DNA from 4 places in the Pantoea sp. X-Soil-ISGK-285 genome. Region 1 is predicted to be linked to each of the others. Evidence: predicted binding sites of a transcription regulator. Region 1 holds the regulator's gene; each other region holds the start of a gene.
What was found. The regulator CRP, encoded in region 1, controls carbon source genes, mostly activating them, when cyclic AMP is high. The targets are predictions, from matches to a motif close to ATGTGANNNNNNTCACAT.

Region 2: the regulator CRP is predicted to act here: its motif matches at 2,199-2,216, upstream of AC6I8B_RS03565 (iron-containing alcohol dehydrogenase).
Region 3: the regulator CRP is predicted to act here: its motif matches at 1,392-1,409, upstream of yrbN (protein YrbN).
Region 4: the regulator CRP is predicted to act here: its motif matches at 1,461-1,478, upstream of ompW (outer membrane protein OmpW).

Annotation. Positions count from the first base shown of each region.
Region 1 covers NZ_AP035938.1:3,714,115-3,717,520, forward strand. The annotation lists gene AC6I8B_RS17590 (phosphoribulokinase) at 1-69, shown strand, start outside; gene AC6I8B_RS17595 (OsmC family protein) at 455-859, opposite strand; gene crp (cAMP-activated global transcriptional regulator CRP) at 1,163-1,795, shown strand; gene AC6I8B_RS17605 (YccS/YhfK family putative transporter) at 1,853-3,406, shown strand, end outside.
Region 2 covers NZ_AP035938.1:788,485-791,890, forward strand. The annotation lists gene AC6I8B_RS03560 (dihydrodipicolinate synthase family protein) at 44-928, opposite strand; gene AC6I8B_RS03565 (iron-containing alcohol dehydrogenase) at 940-2,088, opposite strand; gene dtnK (D-threonate kinase) at 2,276-3,406, shown strand, end outside.
Region 3 covers NZ_AP035938.1:492,584-495,989, forward strand. The annotation lists gene pnp (polyribonucleotide nucleotidyltransferase) at 1-296, shown strand, start outside; gene nlpI (lipoprotein NlpI) at 426-1,310, shown strand; gene yrbN (protein YrbN) at 1,416-1,472, shown strand; gene AC6I8B_RS02235 (DEAD/DEAH family ATP-dependent RNA helicase) at 1,489-3,406, shown strand, end outside.
Region 4 covers NZ_AP035938.1:2,257,183-2,260,588, forward strand. The annotation lists gene trpA (tryptophan synthase subunit alpha) at 1-185, shown strand, start outside; gene AC6I8B_RS10780 (BON domain-containing protein) at 335-649, shown strand; gene ompW (outer membrane protein OmpW) at 707-1,342, opposite strand; gene AC6I8B_RS10790 (YkgJ family cysteine cluster protein) at 1,592-2,008, shown strand; gene AC6I8B_RS10795 (YciC family protein) at 2,036-2,770, shown strand; gene AC6I8B_RS10800 (septation protein A) at 2,822-3,361, shown strand.

The DNA of each region.
Region 1 (3,406 bases):
GGTCTGGCGATGGAGTTGATCATGGGTCCGCTGGTGAAGCGGCTGATGGAAGGCAAACGAATAGAGTAAGAGGCCAAAAGGGCCTTTCCAGACTAATGCCAATGCCAATGCCAATGCCAATGCCAATGCCAATGCCAATGCCAATGCCAATGCAGGATGAATCTGACAGCAGCGAAAAAGCTTAACACGCAGGGAACCGGGTCAGAAGAGGAAAGCGTCCCGCGCCAGGGACGGCGCGGGCCGAGCGGCCAGGGATTGGCTTAAGCGACTTTCCGATCTGACCCGGTTCCCAGCGCAGGCACAGTCTGACAGCGGACCGACACAAACCGCTCTGACCCTGTTCAATACGCAGGCACAGTATCAAAGCGGATTCCCGGCCCAGGCACAGTCCTAAAGCAACCTGCATCAGATACTGGAAGTGAAGTTAGCAGGTCTGCAATAACCCCTGCGGCTACTACAGCTCAATCACTTCATAGCTATGCGTAATGTTGACGCCTTTACCCAGCATGATGGCCACAGAGCAATATTTTTCAGCAGAAAGATCCACAGCGCGTGAGACCGCTTTATCCTGGAGGGCTTTGCCACTCACGATAAAATGCAGGTTGATGTGCGTAAAGATTCGCGGCGCCTCTTCACGACGTTCTGAGGTCAGTTTTACTTCACAATCAGCCACATCGTTTCGGCCTTTTTGCAGAATTGATACCACGTCAATCGCGCTGCATCCGCCCGCCGCCATCAGCACCATCTCCATTGGGCTGGGCGCTTTATCACCCGAATTTCCATCCATCAGTATCTGATGGCCGGATGAGGATTCTCCGAGGAATGTCAGCCCTTCTACCCATTTCACTCTTGCCTGCATGATTTTTGCTCCGGAATACGCTGTTTTGTCGCCAGAGTACGCTTTCGCCTGGTAAACAGCAATCCAGAGAAATCCGCCCGTAGCTGAAGCGAGACAACAGAAGACAGTCGGCAAAAGCTGTGCTACAAACAGTGCTGAAAATATTTTTCGTCACCCGATGACGAAGCCGGGAAGGATGATGCGCACTGCGCCTGATGCGGCCCGAATAATTTCCTGAAATGGAAACGCTTGAAGCTTTCACCGCCTGACAGGGAAAACTGCCCCCTGTATTTTGGGCACGATTACAACAGAGGATAATAGCGAATGGTTCTCGGCAAACCGCAAACAGACCCTACACTCGAATGGTTCCTGTCCCATTGCCATATTCACAAGTATCCATCCAAAAGTACGCTGATTCACCAAGGTGAAAAAGCAGAAACGCTTTACTACATCGTGAAAGGTTCCGTTGCGGTTCTGATTAAAGATGAAGAAGGCAAAGAGATGATTCTTTCCTACCTGAATCAGGGCGATTTTATTGGTGAACTTGGCCTGTTCGAAGAAGGCCAGGAGCGCAGCGCCTGGGTACGTGCGAAAAGCGCGTGCGAAGTGGCGGAAATTTCTTACAAGAAATTCCGTCAGCTGATCCAGGTTAACCCTGACATCCTGATGCGACTCTCATCGCAGATGGCGCGTCGCCTGCAGGTGACGTCTGAAAAAGTGGGTAACCTCGCTTTCCTCGACGTAACCGGACGCATTGCACAGACCCTGCTCAACCTGGCGAAGCAGCCAGATGCCATGACGCATCCCGACGGCATGCAAATTAAAATCACTCGTCAGGAAATTGGCCAGATTGTTGGTTGTTCACGTGAAACCGTGGGCCGTATTTTGAAGATGCTGGAAGATCAGAACCTGATCTCCGCACACGGCAAAACCATCGTCGTTTACGGCACCCGCTAATTCCTGTCACCCACGGCGTGATGGCAACATCACGCCGTTATTGTTTGTGTTGGGCCGATGTGGCGTCGAATTATTTACCATCCTGAAGTTAACTACGCCTTGCGGCAAACGCTGGTGCTCTGTCTGCCGGTGGCGCTGGGCTGGCTGGCTGGCGACCTGCAAAAAGGTCTGCTGTTCTCATTAGTGCCCGCCTGCTGCAACATCGCCGGTCTGGATACCCCGCATAAACGCTTCTTCAAACGCCTGATTGTTGGCGGCAGCCTGTTTGCCCTCGGCAGCTTTCTGATGCAGTGGCTCACCCTGCATGCTATTCCGCTGCCGCTGATCCTGTTTGCTATGCCCTTATTGCTCGGCGTTACCGGGGAGATCAGCCCGCTGCATGGCCGTCTGCTGCCCGGCACCCTGATTGCCGCCATCTTTACCCTGAGCCTGATTGGCCGCATGCCAATCTATGTTCCCCCGCTGCTCTATATCGGCGGCACGCTATGGTACGGGCTCTTTAACTGGTTCTGGTTCTGGCTGTGGAAAGAGCAGCCGATGCGCGAAAGCCTGAGCCTGATCTACCGCGAGCTGGCTAACTACTGCGACGCAAAATATACCCTGCTGACGCAGCTGACCGATCCGGAAAAGGCGCTGCCGCCGCTGCTGGCTCGTCAGCAGAAAGTGGTCGATCTGATTAACACCTGTTATCAGCAGATGCATATGCTGTCGGCAAGCCGCGATCACAGCCATAAACGGCTGACGCGCGCCTTTCAGGTGGCGCTGGATCTGCAGGAACATATCTCGGTCAGCCTGCATCGGCCGGAAGAGGTGCAGAAGCTGGTCGAACAGAGCCACGCCGAAGCGGTGATCCGCTGGAATGCCAAAACCATCTCGGCCCGGTTGCGGGTGCTGGCGGATAACATTCTCTATCACCAGCTACCCGATCGCTTTGCGATGGATAAACAGCTCGGCGCGCTGGAGAAAATCGCCCATCAGCATCCCGACAATCCGGTGGGTAACTTCTGCCTTTACCACTTCAACCGCATCGCGCGGGTTCTGCGCACCCAGAAACCCCTTTATCAGCGCGATCTGATGGCTGACCGCCAGCGCCGTCTGCCGCTGTTACCGGCGCTGCGCAGTTATCTCTCGTTCCGCTCATCGGCCCTGCGCACTGCCGGCCGCTTTGCGGTGATGCTGATGCTGGGCAGCGCGCTGGCTCTGTTCTTCAACATCCCCAAACCCTACTGGATCCTGATGACCATCATGTTCGTCAGCCAGAACGGCTACAGCGCTACCCGTGTCCGCATTCAGCACCGGGCGCTGGGCACTTTTGCCGGTCTGGTGATCGCGGCTGCCACGCTGCGCATGGCGGTGCCAGAGTCGCTGGTACTGCTGATCATGCTGGCGATTACCTTTATCAGCTATCGCTTTACCCGCCAGTTCTATGGCTGGTCGATGATTGGCTTTACGGTCACGGCGGTTTACTCGCTGCAATTGCTGTCGCTGAATGGCGCGCAGTTTCTGCTGCCACGTCTCATGGATACGCTGATGGGTTGTCTGATCGCCTTTGGCGGGATGCTGTGGCTGTGGCCGCAGTGGCAGAGCGGCTTACTGCGGCAGAACGCCCAT
Region 2 (3,406 bases), 1.2 Mb from region 1:
GGTTCGTTCTCATCTGACCGGTAGGGTGCAAAGGTGATGGACGTTATTGCAGGTAGTGGTTCACGATTTGGCGGATCTGCTGCTGCTCTTCGGCGCTGAACTGCACCGCATAGCGGCTTTCACCCACCTCAAAGCCCTGCAGGCTGACCGCTTTTTTCACGGCGGCCGGTGAGAAACCGATGCTGTAAAGCGCGGTGCGCAGGCCGGTGACGTTCTCCTGTGCCTGATGCGAACCGGCAATATCGCCCGCATGGAAGCGCGCCCAGATGGCGTTAATCGCCTCCGGTGCCACGTTTGCCAGCCCGGAAATTGAGGCGGAGCAGCCATCCACAAAACCCTGGTGGATCAGCGAATCCGGGCCGTTCAGCACAGCAAAGTCCTGACAGTCGGCGGTAGCCTGCAGAAAGCCGCTCAGACTTTCATAGCTGCCTGCTGAATCTTTAATGCCGATGATGTTCGGATGCGCGGCCAGCGTACGAACAGTCTCTGGCTGCAAGGTATTGCCGGTACGCGCCGGGATGTTGTAGAGGAACAGCGGTACCGTAAGCGCGTCAGCCACGCGCTGATAGTGGTCGATCAGCTCCTGCTGCTTAAGCGGAACAAACCACGGGGTGATCGCGGAAACAGCATCTACGCCAAGGCAGGCAATCTGTTTGCCGAGCCGGATAGTTTCACGGGTCGAAATCTCCCCGATATGCGCCACCACCGATGCCCGGCCGTTAACTTCATCGACGCAGGTGGTGGTAACCGCGATCTTCTCCTGCTCGTTCAGCACAAAGAATTCGCCGTTGGTTCCGCCACAGAAGATGCCGTTACCAGCGTTGATCTGGCGTCTGACCTGTTCGCGCTGCCTCTCCGGATCAAAGGCACCTTCCCGGTCAAAAGTGGTGACGATGGCGGTCAGTACGCCATTTATTTTCTTATTCATGACAATCCTCATTACGCCTGGCAGGAAGGGAAAAGCGTCAGGTAGACGGCGCGCACATCGTCGGCGGTGACCGCCATCGGCACGTTGTTCATCAGACGCTGGACGTTGAGCGCGGCTTCCACTAACCAGGGCAGTTGATCCGGGCTGATGCCCAGTGCTTCCAGGCTGGCAGGCAGCTGCAGCCGCGCCACCAGCGCGGTGAAGTAGTCGACCAGCGCGTGTGATTTCTCTTCATCGCTTAAACGGACGTCGGCGTCGGGCAGCAGATCATAGACCTGAGCGAATTTGCTCACCGCCGCCGGACGGACAAAGCGCATGCAGGGAGCCAGCAGGATGGCGTTGGCGACGCCGTGTGGCAGATGATATCTGCCGCCGAGCGGGTAAGAGAGGGCATGCACCAGATGTGTCCCGGCATGGGCAATCGATGCACCGCCATAATAAGAAGCCCAGAGCATCTCCAGGCGTGCCTGCAAATTTTCTGGCTCGCGCAGGGTGGTTTCGAGATTAGCGAACAGTTTCTTCATCCCAGTCAGCGCATAGTTGTCGCTGACCGGGTTGGCGACATTGGCGGTAAAGCACTCAATCAGATGGCAGAGGGCGTCAATACCGGTTGAAGAGGCGATGTGGGCCGGCATGCTGGTGGTCAGTTCCGGCACCAGGGCCACCACATCGGGTAGCATCACCGGTGAAATAATGCCGACTTTGGTCTCTTTCTCCGGGATCGCCAGGATCGCATTGGGCGTCGCTTCAGAACCCGTGCCTGCGGTGGTAGGGATTAGTATTGAACGGGTACGGCGCTGCGGTTTTTCGCCTGCCAGCAGGGCGTCCAGCGAAGGCGCGGCGTCGATGCACAGCACTGAGAGCAGCTTCGCCACATCCAGCACGCTGCCGCCGCCGATGCCAATCACTATATCGACCTGGGGCCGGGAGAGCGTCGCGATAATCGCTGCCACATCATGCTGGCTTGGTTCAGGCGGGACGCTGTTGACCACGCTGATACCCGGAATCTGATCCCGAAGTTGACCCATCAGCGCCTGCACTGCCGGAATAGCCTCAATGTTCCGGTCAGTGACCACGACTGCTGTCGATATCCCCTTCAGCAGATAGCGCATGTCGTTTAACGCCTGATAACCGCTAATCACCGTGCTGTTAATGTTCATTTCATACCCTTATTTCTGTCCTGTCTGAGCAGATGATTAATCTTGCTCAGCGCAATGCGAAGTCAGTCACTCTCTGTGGCTAATTTTATAAGGCATATCGATTTCGATTAATTTGAACTTGCTCACATATAATCAATCATGATTGAATATAATCAAATGCAGTGGCAATCGCCTGACAGGAGTGAGGATGGGCTCATCATTATGGAAAACCCCGGTGCTGGTCATCGCCGATGACTTTACCGGTGCCAACGATGCGGGTAGCGGACTGGCACAGGCTGGCGCCCGCGTACATGTGCTGTTTGGCACTAAGGCACCGTTGCCAGACGACGCTGCGGATGTGCTGGTTATCAGCACCGACAGTCGGGCAGTCAGCGCCAGCCAGGCCGCAGAGCGCGTGGCTCAGGTGGTGCAGCACTTCGCCGCACAGCTTCAGCAGGGCTGGCTGTTTAAAAAGATCGACTCCACGCTGCGCGGCAACGTCGGTGCTGAAACCGCGGCTGCGCTGCACGCCAGCGGCAAAAGGCTGGCGCTGGTGGCACCGGCCGTGCCACGACTGGGCCGCACCACATGCGAAGGTAAAGTGTGGGTCAATCAGCGCTTACTGACAGACACCGAATTTGCCAGCGATCCGAAAACCCCGATCCTCAGCCCCCGCGTACTCGATCAGATGCAGATCGACGGCACGGAGATCGATCTCCCGACGCTGCGCAGCGATCGGCTTGATGCGGTGTTAGCGGCGGCGCACGGCGTGGTGGTGGTGGATGCCGAAAATGAAGCCGATCTGGCGCGACTGATAATCGCTGCGGCGCGGCTGACAGAGAAGCCGCTGCTGGTGGGAGCAGCCGGTTTAAGCGATGCGCTGGGCGCAGCGCTCTCTGTTCGCCCGTCGCGGCCCGTGCTTGCGGTAGTGGGATCGATGAGCAGCAGCGCGCAGCAGCAAATCGCCACGCTGCTTAACCAGCGGGCAGTTGAGATCGTGGATGTCGATATCCGCCAGCTGTTTCAGCAGCCCGCCTGGCCTGACCGGAATCGCTGGATCGAACAGGCTGCCGGCGCACTTCGTGCCGGTCGCCATACGGTGATCCGCACCTGCCAGCATGAATCCCAGCGTCACGACATTGAGCATCTCAGCCAGCAGCACAGCGTGACCCGCCAGCAGCTGGGCGAAGCGATCAGTCTGTTGCTGGGCGAAATGACTCACAGCCTGTGCCGGACACAGCTGCCGCATGCGCTCTATCTGTCGGGAGGCGACGTGGCGATTGCCGTTGCCCAGGCACTGGGGGCCAGCGGCTTTAAAATTCAGGGTCTGGTGGCGGGC
Region 3 (3,406 bases), 850 kb from region 1:
TTACCGCAGAGATCGAAGTGGGCCGCGTTTACAGTGGTAAAGTGACCCGTATCGTTGACTTCGGCGCCTTCGTTGCAATCGGCGGTGGTAAAGAAGGTCTGGTTCACATTTCACAAATCGCTGATAAGCGCGTTGAGAAAGTGACCGACTATCTGCAGATGGGTCAGGAAGTACCGGTTAAGGTGATGGAAGTTGATCGCCAGGGCCGTGTACGTCTGAGCATCAAAGAAGCGACAGAATCTAAGCCGCAGGCTGAAGAAGCTGTCGCGGTGACCACGCCTGACGCTGCTGAATAAGTCGTTGCTGATTTGCCCCTCTCTGCCTGGCAGAGAGGGGCGTTTGTATCATCGCGAGGGCGGGAATCCTTGTGCACAGCAGGCGGATGACAGGATGGTTATCCCAATGTTTGTATTCGGGAGTGGGAAATGAAGCCTTTTCTGCGCTGGTGTTTTGTTGCGACAGCTTTGACGCTGGCAGGATGCAGCAACTCCAATTGGCGTAAGAACGAAGTTCTTGCAGTGCCTTTACAGCCCACACTGCAGCAGGAAGTGATACTGGCGCGCATGGAACAAATTCTTGCCAGTCGCGCTCTCACCGATGATGAACGCGCACAGCTGTTATATGAGCGCGGAGTGTTGTATGATAGTTTAGGTCTGCGGGCATTAGCGCGGAACGATTTTTCGCAAGCGCTGTCTATAAGACCAGATATGCCCGAAGTGTTTAACTACTTAGGCATATATTTAACGCAGGCGGGCAACTTTGATGCCGCCTATGAAGCGTTTGATTCTGTACTTGAGCTTGATCCAACTTACAACTATGCGCATTTAAACCGTGGTATCGCCCTCTATTACGGCGGTCGATACAAGTTAGCGCAAGATGATCTGCTGGCGTTTTATCAAGACGATCCTAACGATCCTTTCCGCAGTTTGTGGCTCTATCTCGTTGAACGTGAGATGGATGTCGACAAGGCAAAAGTCGCGCTTCAACAGCGTCACGACAAAGCGGTCAGAGATCAATGGGGATGGAATATTGTCGAGTTCTACCTTGGAGATATCAACGAGAAAACGTTGATGGAAAGTCTCAAGGCGGACGCAACGGATAACACCTCGCTCGCTGAACATCTCAGTGAAACCAACTTCTATTTAGGTAAGTACTACCTAAGTCTGGGGGAGAAGGACGACGCGAAAGCGTTGTTCAAACTGGCGGTGGCCAACAACGTCAATAACTTTGTTGAACACCGATACGCATTGTTGGAACTGGCGCAACTCGGCCAGGCACAAGACGATTTATCAGAATCTGACCAGCAATAGCTGACGAACTTAATTTGCCTGTAAAACCTGTTAAGTCATCATCTTAAAGGATGAAGGCTTTTCTGTTCGTCAAAACTTTTAATTTGAGCCGGTTCACACTTTTTGATGAAAATGACTGAAAGTTTTCACGACGAGTTATGTAGACTGGCCGCCGCAATCTAAGAGGCACGTGTACTACATGACTGATATTCAAACCACTTTTGCTGACCTTGGCCTGAACGCCGACATCCTTGAATCACTGAATGGCATGGGCTACGTAAAGCCATCCCCAATCCAGGCTGAGTGTATTCCTCACCTGCTGGCGGGCCGTGACGTGTTAGGCATGGCGCAGACCGGGAGTGGTAAAACCGCGGCGTTCTCTCTGCCGCTGTTACACAACATTGATCCTACTGTTAAAGCGCCACAAATCCTGGTGCTGGCACCTACCCGCGAACTGGCGGTACAGGTTGCTGAAGCAGTTACCGAATTCTCTAAACACATGCGTGGCCTGAACGTGGTTGCCCTTTACGGCGGCCAGCGTTATGACGTGCAGCTGCGCGCACTGCGTCAGGGACCACAGGTTGTTGTGGGTACGCCTGGCCGTCTGCTTGACCACCTGAAACGCGGCACGTTAGACCTTTCTAACCTGCGTGGCCTGGTACTGGATGAAGCAGACGAAATGCTGCGCATGGGCTTCATCGAAGACGTTGAAACCATCATGGCGCAAATTCCAGCCGATCATCAGACCGCGCTGTTCTCTGCAACCATGCCGGAAGCGATTCGTCGTATCACCAAACGCTTCATGAAAGATCCACAGGAAGTGCGTATTCAGTCAAGCCTGACCACGCGTCCTGATATCAGCCAGAGCTACTGGACCGCTTACGGTCGTAAAACAGACGCACTGGTTCGCTTCCTGGAAGCAGAAGACTTTGATGCTGCCATCATCTTCGTGCGTACCAAAAACGCAACCATGGAAGTGGCAGAAGCGCTGGAACGTAGTGGCTATAACAGCGCCGCGCTGAACGGTGACATGAACCAGGCTCTGCGTGAGCAGACGCTTGAGCGCCTGAAAGATGGTCGTCTCGACATTCTGATTGCAACCGACGTTGCGGCCCGTGGCCTGGACGTTGAGCGCATCAGCCTGGTTGTTAACTACGACATCCCGATGGACTCAGAATCTTACGTTCACCGTATCGGCCGTACCGGTCGTGCTGGTCGTGCTGGCCGTGCGCTGCTGTTCGTTGAGAACCGCGAACGCCGTCTGCTGCGTAACATCGAACGTACCATGAAGCTGACCATTCCTGAGGTAGAACTGCCTAACGCAGAACTGCTGGGTGAGCGTCGTCTGGCTAAGTTCGCTGCTAAAGTTCAGCAGCAGCTGGAAAGCAGCGATCTGGATCAGTACCGTGCTCTGCTGGCTAAAATGCAGCCAGAAGACGAAATGGATCTGGAAACACTGGCAGCCGCACTGCTGAAGATGGCACAGGGCGAACGTCCTCTGATTCTGCCACCAGAAGCACCGCGTCCGGCACGTCGCGAATACCGCGATCGTGACGAGCGTGATGGCCGTCGTGACAGCCGTGAAGCGCGTGGCGATTCTCGTGCTCCGCGTGAAAACCGCGAAAGCCGTGATGGCGATCGTCCACGTCGCGAACGTCGTGACGTTGGCGAAATGCAGCTGTACCGCATCGAAGTAGGCCGCGATGATGGTGTTGAAGTTCGTCACATCGTTGGCGCTATCGCTAACGAAGGCGACATCAGCAGCCGTTACATCGGTAACATCAAGCTGTTCGGTACCCACTCGACTATCGAGCTGCCGAAAGGCATGCCAGGCGATGTGCTGCAGCACTTTACCCGTACCCGTATTCTGAACAAGCCGATGAATATGCAGTTACTGGGTGATGCACAGCCGAACGAAGGCCGTGGTGACCGTCGTCCAGCTGGTGCTGGCGGTGAGCGTCGCAGCGGTCCAGGTGCAGGCGGTCCGGGCGCAGCTAACCGTGAAGGTGGTCGTCGCTTCTCTTCTGAACGCCGTGAAGGTGGTCGTGAAGGCGGCGGACGTACTTTCAACCGTGAAGGTAGCCGTGGTCCACGTCGTGAAGAGGGCGCAGCCGCCG
Region 4 (3,406 bases), 1.5 Mb from region 1:
CGCCGCTGCAGGGCTTTGGTATCTCTGAGCCTGAACAGGTTAAGGAAGCGATCGCCGCGGGCGCTGCGGGCGCGATCTCCGGCTCTGCGATTGTCAGAATCATCGAAAAACATCATTCAGAGCCTGAGGTGATGCTGAGCGAGCTGAAGAACTTTGTCAGCCGTCTTAAAGCCGCCAGCCGTTAATCCTGCCAGCATGCCTTATCGCGCGATAAGGCATGATTTGTTTCCTTTTTTTTCATTCCCCCATTTGCCCTTTTTGCAAAATCTGCACCACAATGACAATGCGCCGTTACGGTAACGTCGCATCCATTTTGTGACAGGGAGAGAAAGCAATGAAATTCGTTAAACTGCTGACAGGTGCTGTACTGGCGGGCGTGGTTGCGCTGACACTGAGCGCCTGTGCGCCAACCGCAACCAAAGAGGGAACCGGTGGCTATATTGATGACACCGTGGTGACCACAAAAGTTAAAGGTGAACTGCTGAAAGATGACTCGCTGAAATCAACTGAAATCAACGTAGAAACCTTCAAAGGTAAAGTTCAGCTGAGCGGTTTTGTTTCATCACCACAGATGGCTAACCGTGCCGTTCAGGTTACGCGCAGCGTGGCGGGCGTGAAGTCCGTTGTTAACAATATGCAGATCAAATAACGTCTTAACAGACAAAAAAAGGCCGCTGATTCAGCGGCTTTTTTATTATCTTTATCCTCAGAAACGGTAACCCGCTCCGAAGAAGAAGACCCAGGGATCGATGCGCATATTGATATTCTGCTGCTCGCCACCCGCTTTAAACTTCACTTCCGTATCAATATCCATGTACCACACCGACGCATTCAGCATCCAGTCACGGTTAATCTGATAATCCAGACCGACCTGACCCGCCACACCCCAGGAATCCTTCACGCTGAGATCGGTCAGGCCCGCATCGCGGCCCGTCTGGTTGAAATCGGCATCGTAAAAGGTGGTGTAGTTGATACCTACGCCAACGTAAGGACGCGCTTTGCTCTTGCTGTCAAAGAAGTAGTACTGCGCCATCAGCGTAGGCGGTAACTGGCGTACCGTTGCCAGTGTTCCGGTCGGGCCCAGGCCCACCTTGTGACGGAACGGTGTGGCGGCCAGTAATTCGACACCAATGTTGTCCGTTGCCATGTAAGTAAAGGTCAGGCCCAGCTGCGTGTCGTTGGATGCGCTGAACTCGCCCATCCCTAACACATTATCGGAACCTTCGGTGGGCCGGACGGTGGCACTACCGGCACGCATAAAGAAGTCGCCTGCTTCGTGGGCCATCGACAGCTGAGGGAAAGCCAGAGCCAGCAGCATCGCGCATTTTGCCAGTTTCATCATCACTCCTTTGCTTAATGTTAATGTCGCGAACGTCATCGCTTTTTGCTGGCAAATATTTAACGTGATTTACAGAAAATTGCACTCTGTACCCTTCACATAAATTACTTAAAAAACAATGAATTGATTTAGATCAATTTCGGCTCGGGCTGGCGCAGCAAAATTCCCCTTGCTGAATAATTTCGCCAGGCCTATTTTGCTTATCTTCTCTGGTGATTTTGGTTCGATGCCCTGGGAGGGGCGGGTGATCAAATGAGTGAAATAACTAACCCTTGTGTCAGCTGTGGCGCCTGCTGCGCCCATTTCCGCGTCTCATTTTACTGGGCCGAAGCCGATGATGCCGGCGGCCCGGTGCCGACCGCATTAACCGAACCGCTCAGCCTGTTAATGCGCAATATGCGTGGAACGAACGATCGCGCGCCGCGCTGCGTTGCCCTTGAAGGCGACATTGGCGGCTGTGTCTCCTGCGGAATTTACGAACAACGTCCGACGCCCTGTCGGGAATTTTCGATGTCGGGCGAAGCGGGTATCCACAATGAAGCCTGCGATCGCGCCCGCGCCCGGTATGGTCTTCCCGCCCTTTTTTCCCCATCTTTACCTGTCATGACAGAAAGTTATGCCACAGCGGGTGCCCGCGAGCTGCCAGAACATGTACAATCGCCGGGTTAATTAACCCGGTTCCTCAAAGGAGTGTACATGTCTATCACGGCAAGCTCGTTATACCGTGACACAGGAAATTTCGCGCGCCATCAACTGGCTACGGTGCTGTTGATGTCGCTGCTGGCCGCTTTTATCACCGTCATGCTGGTGCATGTGCTGACGCCAGGTGCCGATCAGATGGCCCTCCTGCAACAGGGTGACGATAGCGCCGGTTCGCTGTTTGAGATGGTGCAGAATATGTCACCGGAACAGCAGCAGGTGCTGCTGCGCGCCTCGGCGGCCAGCACCTTCGCTGCGCTGATGGGGAACACGCTGCTGCTTGGCGGAATGCTCTATCTGATCCCGATGGTCTCTTCCGGCCAGCGTGTCAGTGCGTTGCGGGCGATTGGTGCTTCAGCGCCGCTGCTGCCAAAGCTGCTGCTGCTCACCTTCCTGATGACGCTGGTGGCGCAACTGGGCTTTATGGTGCTGGTGGTGCCAGGCATTCTGCTGACGATTCTGCTGTCGCTGGCTCCGGTGATGGTGGCCAGTGAGAAGATGGGTGTCTTTGCCGCCATGCGGGCCAGCATGCGGATGGCGTGGAAGAATGTGAAGCTGATTGCCCCCGCTATTCTGCTCTGGCTGCTGGCCAAAGTGGTGGTGATGCTGTTCTTCTCTTCGCTGACGGTTTTACCGCTGAATGTCTCGTCGGTGATTTTCACCGCGGCAGGCAATGTGGTTTCGGCGATGTTGATTATCTATCTTTATCGGCTCTATATGCTGTTACGTTGATTGACGATGTGCCTTCGGGCACATTTGCAGCCAACTCTGAATGGAAAAACTATGAAGCAGCTACTCGACTTTCTTCCCCTGGTGGTCTTTTTCATCTTCTACAAGCTGTATGACATTTTTGTCGCCTCGGGCGCGCTGATTGTCGCGACCGGTCTGGCGCTGGTTGTCAGCTGGGTGCTCTATCGCAAGCTGGAAAAGATGACGATTTTCACCTTTGTGCTGGTGGCGGTTTTTGGCACCCTGACGCTGGTGTTCCACAACGATGAGTTCATTAAGTGGAAAGTCACGGTTATCTACAGCCTGTTTGCCGCCGCTCTGCTCTACAGCCAGTGGTTTATGGAGCAGACGCTGATTCAGCGCATGCTGGGCAAAGAGCTGCAGCTGCCCGACGCGGTCTGGCGCAGGCTCAACGTTGCCTGGGCGCTGTTCTTCTTTATCTGCGGCCTGGTAAACATCTATGTCGCCTTTTGGTTATCTCAGGCGTTTTGGGTTAACTTTAAAGTGTTCGGTCTCTCCGGTCTGACCTTACTGTTTACCCTGCTCAGCGGGCTTTACATCTGGCGACAGATGCCGCAGCAGGAACAAAAATAATCATCTGCCCGGTCCGCCGGGCATTTTTTTAGCATTCACCTGCAT